Regions from separate parts of the Bradyrhizobium sp. P3_C3 genome, predicted to be linked through region 1. Evidence: predicted binding sites of a transcription regulator. Region 1 holds the regulator's gene; the other holds the start of a gene.
The links. The regulator PhoB, encoded in region 1, activates phosphate uptake and scavenging genes when phosphate is short. The targets are predictions, from matches to a motif close to TGTCATNNANCTGTCAT.

Region 1 (4,207 bases):
GGACCAGCTTGATCACACCTTCCAGCGCTTCGGCGCCGGAATTGCAGAAGAACACGAAGTCCGCGAAGCTTTCGTTGCACAGACGCGCGGCGAGCTTCTCGCCGTCCGGGCTCTGGAACAGGTTCGACATGTGCCAGAGTTTGGTGGCCTGCTCTTGCAACGCCTTGACCAACGCAGGATGAGCATGGCCGAGCGCATTCACCGCCACACCCGAGGTGAAATCGAGATAGCGATCGCCATTGGTCGCAATCAGCCAGCAGCCTTCACCGCGCTCGAAACCGAGGTCGGACCTGGCGAAAACGGGGAGCAAATGCGGCGCTGCGCTGTTAGTCATGACGATCACTTGAATGTTGCGGACGGTGTGAGCGTGCATTGCGCAACGCACCATTGACCGGCCCGGAAAACGAAACGTGCCGCCTTTTAAGGGCGGCACGCCTGACTATCTTATGCCTGGTGAAACCGGTGTCAATGCCGCCCGGAAAGCCTCGCGAAACGCAGAATCCGTAGTCTTGCGGTGGCGATTTTGCGTATTTCCGCCACGGAACATGTGGAAGCGAGTCGGCGGACTCTTGCGCGTGAGTCACGCCATATTGTAGCGTTTGGCTTGTCAGATACGACATCTCGTGCAGCAGTTCTGATCCTCTAAGTCCTCATGTACCGGCGTAAGCGTTCGGGCGCATCTGGTGCGCCCGGCGAGCCTTAAGGGATTCTGGCGGCACGGGTTTTTCGAAGCTTAGGCATTCGCCGTGCGGCCGCCAGGATGGCAGGCGCCGACGAAGGAAAGGGTGCAATGACCGTTTTGACCTGGTCGGATGATCGCGTCGAGCAGCTGAAAAAGCTCTGGGAGGCCGGACTTTCGGCCAGCCAGATCGCCGCTGAACTCGGCAATGTGACCCGCAATGCCGTGATTGGCAAAGTGCACCGGCTCGGCCTGTCGGGCCGCGCCAAGAGCCCTTCGTCGGCAGCGCCGCGGCCGCGCAAGGCGCGCCCCGCCCAGCACATGATGCGGGTGACACGCCCGATCGCGCGCGGCAACACCGCGCTGGCGCAGGCCTTCGAAGTCGAGGTCGAGGCCGAACCGGTCACCTACGACAACGTCGTGCCGATGAGCCAGCGGCTGTCGCTGCTGGAGCTGAACGAGGCCACCTGCCACTGGCCGGTCGGCGATCCCTCGAGCCCGGATTTCTTCTTCTGCGGCGGCAAGGCGCTCTCCGGCCTGCCCTACTGCGCCCAGCACTCGCGCGTGGCGTATCAGCCCGCGGCCGATCGCCGGCGCGCACCGGCGAAGCCGGGTCCGCGCTGAAGTCGTTCTGAGCTCAGAAAGGAGCCGTCACACGATGGCGGCTCAACAAATCCGATGTCGTTCCGGACAAGCGCGCCTCAAGCGCGCGCAGATCCGGGACCCTTAACCACCGCAAGATGTGGCTACGGGGACTCGGAGTTACCTTTTGGCACAATAATCACTCGCGGTGGGTGTCCCGGACCCGCGCTTACGCTTGTCCGGGACGACACCGAGAGTGTGGCCGCAGCTCACCGAGCTTACGCCTGCTCCGCCTTCGCAAAGCGATCATCCAGTGCGTAGCCCGCGCCGCGGACGGTGCGGATCGGGTCCTGCTCGCGGCCGAGATTGAGCAGCTTGCGCAGGCGGCCGATATGGACGTCGACGGTGCGCTCGTCGATGTAGATGTCACGGCCCCAGACGCTGTCGAGCAGCTGCTCGCGCGAGAACACGCGGCCGGGATGCTCCAGGAAGAACTCCAGCAGGCGATATTCGGTCGGGCCGAGATCGATCGGCCGACCCGAACGCGCCACGCGACGCTTGTCGCGGTCGAGCTCGATGTCGCCATAGGCGAGCACGGTGGCGAGCCGCTCGGGGCTGGCGCGCCTGAGCAGGCCCTTCACGCGTGCCAGCAGCTCCGGCACCGAGAACGGCTTGACGATGTAGTCGTCGGCGCCGGTCGCAAGGCCCCGCACCCGCTCGCTCTCCTCGCCGCGCGCGGTGAGCATGATGATCGGGAGCTGCTTGGTCTCGGGCCGGGTGCGCAGCCGCCGGCACAGCTCGATGCCGGAGAGGCCCGGCAGCATCCAGTCGAGCACGATCAAATCGGGGATGTGCTCCTTGAGGCGGGTGTCGGCATCGTCGCCGCGCATCACCGTCTCGACGTCATAGCCGTCGCCTTCGAGGTTGTAGCGGAGAAGCTCGGTGAGAGCTTCCTCGTCCTCAACCACCATAATGCGTGCGCCCATGGTGTTCGTCGCTCCTTAAGTGTTCGGGACCGTCGTGGCGAAGGTCGTCATGTCGCCCTTCGGCCGCTTGTCGGTGATCGCCTGGCCCTCGATCATGTAGAACACGGTCTCGGCGATGTTGGTGGCGTGGTCACCGATGCGCTCGATGTTCTTGGCGCAGAACATCAGATGGATGCAGAACGAGATGTTGCGCGGATCCTCCATCATGTAGGTGAGGAGCTCGCGGAACAGCGAGGTGCAGATGGCGTCGACTTCCTCGTCGCCCTTCCACACCGCCATCGCCGCCGGCAGATCGTGCGCGGCATAGGCATCCAGCACCGACTTGACCTGTTGCTGCACGAGGTCGGTCATGTGCTCCAGACCGCGGAACAGCTTGAGCGGATGGAAATCCGTCTCCAGCGCCGCGACGCGCTTGCCCATGTTCTTGGCGAGGTCGCCGATCCGCTCGAGATCGGTCGCGACGCGCATGGCGCCGACGATCTCGCGCAGATCCACCGCCATCGGCTGGCGGCGCGCGATGGTGAGAACGGCGCGCTCCTCGATCTTCTTCTGAAGCGCGTCGAGCTCGGCGTCGATGGTGACGACGCGCTGGCCGAGCGCGACGTCGCGGCGGATCAGCGCGTCGACGGAATCGACGATCATGCGCTCGGCGATGCCGCCCATCTCAGCGACCAGGCGCGTGAGCTCCTGGAGGTCGGTGTCGAAGGCCTTTGCGGTATGTTCAGAACCCATGTTCCGTCTCCTCAGCCGAACCGGCCGGTGATGTAATCCTGCGTGCGCCGGTCGGTCGGCGACGTGAAGATCTTGCTGGTGTCGTCGAACTCGATCAGCTCGCCGAGATACATGAAGGCGGTCTTGTCGGAGACGCGCGCCGCCTGCTGCATGTTGTGGGTGACGATCGCGATCGTGTAGTTCTCGGATAGCTCCTGGATCAGCTCCTCGACCTTGGCGGTCGAGATCGGGTCGAGCGCCGAACAGGGTTCGTCGAACAAGATCACCTCGGGCCGCACCGCGACCGTGCGGGCGATGCAGAGGCGCTGCTGCTGGCCGCCGGAGAGCGACAGGCCGGAGGCGTTGAGCTTGTCCTTGACCTCGTTCCACAGCGCGCCGCCGCGCAGCGCCTTCTCGACGCGGTCGTCCATCTCGGACTTCGAGATCTTCTCGTAAAGGCGGATGCCGAAGGCGATGTTCTCGTAGATCGTCATCGGGAACGGCGTCGGCTTCTGGAACACCATGCCGACGCGGGCGCGCAACAAATTGAGGTCCAGCTTGGGGTCGAGGACGTTGGTCTGGTCGAGCATGAGCTGACCGGTGACGCGCTGGCCCGGATAGAGGTCGTACATCCGATTGAAGATGCGCAGCAGGGTGGACTTGCCGCAGCCAGACGGGCCGATGAACGCCGTGACGCGGTTGGTGCCGAGCGCCAGATTGATGTTCTTCAGCGCGTGGTGCTCGCCGTAATAGAAATTGAGGTTGCGCACCGTCACCTTGGCCGGAGCTTCGGGCAGCACCGGCGCCTGGGGCAAACCACCGGCCGCGCTCATCGATACGGAAAGATCACTCATTTTGCGGTCCTCTCGGCGCTCAGAATGCGCGCGCCAATATTCAGGGCAAGAACGGTCAGGGTGATGAGCAGCGCGCCGCTCCAGGCGAGCTGCTTCCAGTAGGCGTAGGGGCTCTGCACGAAATTGTTGATGGTGACCGGCAGGTTCGCCATCGTCTTGTTCAGACCCAGGCTGAAGAACTGGTTCGACAGCGCGGTGAAGAGCAGCGGCGCGGTCTCGCCGGCGACGCGGGCGGTGGCCAGCATCACGCCGGTGATGAGGCCCGAGCGCGCCGCGCGATAGGCGATGCGCTTGATCACCAGCGAGCGCGGCAGGCCGAGCGCCGAGGCCGCCTCACGCAGTGCGTTCGGCACCAGCAGCAGCATGTCCTCGGTCGTGCGCAGCACCACCGGGAT
Region 2 (4,207 bases), on a different contig from region 1:
TCCGCGTCGGCAAGCTGTTCCTGACGCCGTTCGGCTACGCGATGTTCGTCAGCCCCCTGAAGTGGCTGTTCATGCTCGCGCCGCTCGCGATGGTGTTCGTAATCTCGGCGGGCATCAACCGTCTCGCCCCCTCGACCGCGCAGATCCTGTTCTGGGTGTTCGCGGCGCTGATGGGCATCTCGCTGTCCTCGATCTTCCTGGTGTTCACGCACACCTCGATCGTGCGGGTGTTCTTTATCACCGCGGCCACGTTTGGCGCACTGAGCCTCTACGGCTACACCACCAAGCGTGATCTGACCGGGATGGGCTCGTTCCTGTTCATGGGCCTGATCGGCATCATCATCGCGAGCCTGGTCAACCTGTTCCTGGCGAGCACGATGCTGCAGTTCATCGTGTCCGTGGTCGGCGTGCTGGTGTTCGCCGGCCTCACCGCCTGGGACACCCAGCGGCTGAAGAACGACTACATCTACGGCTACGCCTCGGCCGGCGGTGACATCGCAGAGCGTGCGGCCATCACCGGCGCGCTGTCGCTGTACCTGAACTTCATCAACCTGTTCACGCTGCTCCTGCAGCTCCTCGGCCAGCGCGACTAAGCGCTTCGACGAGGGAACGGATACGAACCCCGGCCGAGAGGCCGGGGTTTTTGTTTGGGCCGGGATGCGCGACGCCCCCCGCCGTCATCGCCCGCCTTGTGCGCAATTGCGCACTGGGGCGAGCGATCCGGTACGCCGCGGCGGCTCGGTTCTAGCCGCGCTGTCTCGGAGTACTGGATGCCCCGCCTGCGCGGGGTATGACAGCGGAGAAGGTTGGAGGGCTGCTGCGCTGGCAATGACGGAGCATGGGGAAGCGCCGTTGCCCCTTCCAGTGACCGCGGGAAGGCTCTAATCTCGCCGCCATGTCCGCACCTGAGATCAGGCCCGCCATTGAGGCCGACCTTCCCGCCATCACCGCCATCTACAAGCAGGCCGTCCGCGAGGGCACCGCGACATTCGAGCTGGCGCCGCCGGATCTGGCCGAGATGACGCGCCGCTACCGCGCGCTGATCGACGGCGGCTATCCCTATTTCGTCGCCATCCTCGATCGTAGCGTCGCCGGCTATGCCTATGCCGGCGCCTACCGGCCGCGGCCGGCCTACCGCTTCACGGTCGAGAACTCGATCTATCTCGATCCCACGTTCCACCGCCGCGGCATCGGCTCGTTGCTGCTGGACCGGCTGATCGTCGAATGCGAGGCGCGCGGCTTCCGCCAGATGATCGCGGTGATCGGCGATTCCGCCAATGCCGGTTCGATCGGCGTGCACACGCGCGGCGGTTTCAAGATGATCGGCACGCATCCCAATGTTGGCCTGAAATTCGGCCGCTGGCTCGACACGGTGATGATGCAGCGGGATCTGGGCGAGGGCGCGAGCACGGTGCCGAAATAGCCTCGGTCTCGTAGGGCGGGCAAAGCGACTTGTCCGCCCTAGCTCGGAGAGCGAAGGCGGAAGCGTGCCCACCATGCCCGGCGATTGAGGAAAGATGGTGGGTCACGGCGCGGTGCGCCTTTGCCCACCCTACGGCACCGTCCGTAAGGCTAAACCACCGCCAGCTTGCGATCGATCACCAGCAGCACGCGCTCGAGCTCGTGGCCGCGGCGCAGGATCAGGCCGGTCGCCGAGATCACGCTGTACATGCCCTGCTTGCGCGCCAGCCGCGGGTCCTTCTCGATCCGATAGATCGGCACCTCCGAGGCGCGGCGGAAGACCGAGAACACCGCACGGTCCTTCAGGAAGTCGATGGCATAGTCGCGCCACTCGCCGTCGGCGACCATGCGGCCGTACAGGTTGAGGATGCGGTTCAGTTCCAGCCGGTTGAATGTCACCCGGTTGGGTTGGGCATTCGCAGCGGTGGGGCGCGCCACTGCGCGCTGCTCGCTCGGATCGGCATCCTCCGGCGTCAGACTCATCGAGCGCCTCCTCATCTCGCGGTATGATCGCATCCGCGAAGGACCGTCCCCGGAACCGCGGATCATGACAATTGCATGATCGCGCCAACTGTTCCCCGCCGCAAGGGGCTCTTCACTCAACTGATTGAATCGGGTGCGAATCGGAGCACACGCAGGAGTGGAATTCTGTCGCGGCAAACCGTCACGGGATCGTTAGAAGGAATCTTGATATCGCCGCTTTTCCGCCAAGCGCCTGCCGCCCTGCATTGCGAAAAGACCTGTGTGCGTTGACCCGGTCCTTTCGGTTCCGGATTCCTCAGCCCCCAGCCCCCCGGGGCCGTCAGGATCGGGTCTGTACGCGCGACAAGGAGGGCCAACGCAAGTTGGTCCTTTTTGGTTTGTGCCGAGATGTTTCCGGCACGACCAACTTCCCTCTGATTAACGCGACGACAACTCTCTCCCCTCATCCTGGGGAGCCGCGAAGCGGCGTCTCGCAGGATGGAAGGCCGCGCTGCATCAGCCGCGCCTGCATGGTTCTCGCGGCGATGCGTAGCATCGTCCGCCTCGCGCGCGAGGGCGCGCTCCTCACCATGAGGCGTGAGAGCGAGTGCGACGTTGGCGAGAGAGATCGGATCTAGTGCAGCGACGTGTACGCCGCGCCGAGCATCGCACCCGGCTTCTCACGGCTGCCGTCCTGGACATAGACCACAGCGCCGTCGACGCCATCGCGCGTGAGATTTTCCAACGGCACCGTCCAGCTTTCTGGACGCCCGTTCCAGTCGCCGACCTTGAGCAGGTTGCGCACGACGTTGTGATAGGTGATCTGCTGCCCGCGGTTTTCGCCACGGCTGATTGCGATCGGCACCGATTTCGTGATCGAGCAGATCCAGACCTCACCATGCGAGACCGCCGACTCCTTGCTCGCCGCCACCGAGACGTTGATCTGCTTGCCTGCAAGCGACATCGTCACCGGCACGCTCATTACGCCTGTGCCGTTGTCGGTCTTGCCGATCGCGCTCTCGATGCCGGCGCGATCGCTGCCGATGACATGCGTCGAACCGTTGACCACGACTTGCGGCGTATAGACCTCGCGGTCGCCGCGCATGCGCGAATAGGCGCGCTGCCGCGCCGAGAAGCGCGAATCCGCAAGCGTGTCCTTCCAGCCGAGATAATCCCAATAGTCGATCGGCATGCTCAGCGCGATGATCGACGGGTCGTTGGAGAGATCGCCGATGACCTGGTCGGCGGGCGGGCAGGAGGAGCAGCCTTGCGATGTGAAGAGCTCGACTACGGCGCGAGGATCAGCCTCGGCGGGACGGATGACGGCGACGATGGCGCAGATACCAAGTGCTCCCGACCAGAGTGCACCGGACCAGCGCGAAACCAGATTAGAAGCCATCATTGCAGTCATTTTGAACGTCACACCTCGCACGCGTGGGGGAAGATCCTATCGCCTGATGGTCACCGTAGTCTTACGGGCATCGTACACTCACCCGTCCGGGGCGAGGTTTTCCGCCGGGCGGGACCATCGGACGCGTGTTCTAACGCACGAAGGCGGCCTTGTGATAGGCCGCCCTCGTTTAACCTTCTACTCACGTCGCGGTGAGCCACCGTTCACAAATTCGCGCTTAGGCCGCGAGCTTGCGCAACACGTAGTGCAGAATGCCGCCGTTCCGGTAGTAATCGAGCTCGTCCAGCGTATCGATGCGGCAAAGCAGCGAAACCCGCTGCAACGAACCGTCGCCGGAGACGATCTCCGCGGTCAGCTTCTGACGCGGCTTCAGGTCGCCGACCAGGCCGCGCAGCGTGACCTTCTCGTCGCCCTTCAGGCCGAGCGACGACCAGGAGGTGCCTTCCTCGAAGGTCAGCGGCAGCACGCCCATGCCGACCAGGTTGGAGCGGTGGATACGCTCGAAGCTCTGGCAGATCACGGCGCGGACGCCGAGCAGGCGCGTGCCCTTCGCAGCCCAGTCGCGCGAGGAACCGTTGCCGTATTCGGCACCGGCGAACACCACCAGCGGCACCTGCTCCTGCTGGTACTTCATCGCGGCGTCGTAGATCGACATCTGCTCGCCGTCGGGCCAGTGCTTGGTGAGACCGCCTTCCGGGATATTTCCGTCAGCGCCCTTCAGCATGAAGTTCTTGATGCGGATGTTGGCGAAGGTGCCGCGCATCATCACTTCATGGTTGCCGCGACGCGTGCCGTACTGGTTGAAGTCGGCCGGACGCACCTGGTGTTCGCTGAGATATTTGCCGGCGGGCGAGGTGAGCTTGATCGAACCGG

Region 2: a site for PhoB is predicted at 2,009-2,025, ahead of AC1DW2_RS24735 (DUF2794 domain-containing protein). Genes of this name have one in related genera too.

Annotation. Positions count from the first base shown of each region.
Region 1 covers NZ_JBFUGY010000034.1:44,431-48,637, reverse strand. Annotated here, with positions in the region: gene AC1DW2_RS31425 (aspartate aminotransferase family protein) at 1-334, opposite strand, end outside; gene AC1DW2_RS31420 (GcrA family cell cycle regulator) at 791-1,303, shown strand; gene phoB (phosphate regulon transcriptional regulator PhoB) at 1,540-2,247, opposite strand; gene phoU (phosphate signaling complex protein PhoU) at 2,263-2,979, opposite strand; gene pstB (phosphate ABC transporter ATP-binding protein PstB) at 2,991-3,812, opposite strand; gene pstA (phosphate ABC transporter permease PstA) at 3,809-4,207, opposite strand, start outside.
Region 2 covers NZ_JBFUGY010000023.1:43,563-47,769, reverse strand. Annotated here, with positions in the region: gene AC1DW2_RS24745 (Bax inhibitor-1/YccA family protein) at 1-593, shown strand, start outside; gene AC1DW2_RS24740 (N-acetyltransferase family protein) at 896-1,423, shown strand; gene AC1DW2_RS24735 (DUF2794 domain-containing protein) at 1,573-1,944, opposite strand; gene AC1DW2_RS24730 (DUF1223 domain-containing protein) at 2,558-3,334, opposite strand; gene acnA (aconitate hydratase AcnA) at 3,552-4,207, opposite strand, start outside.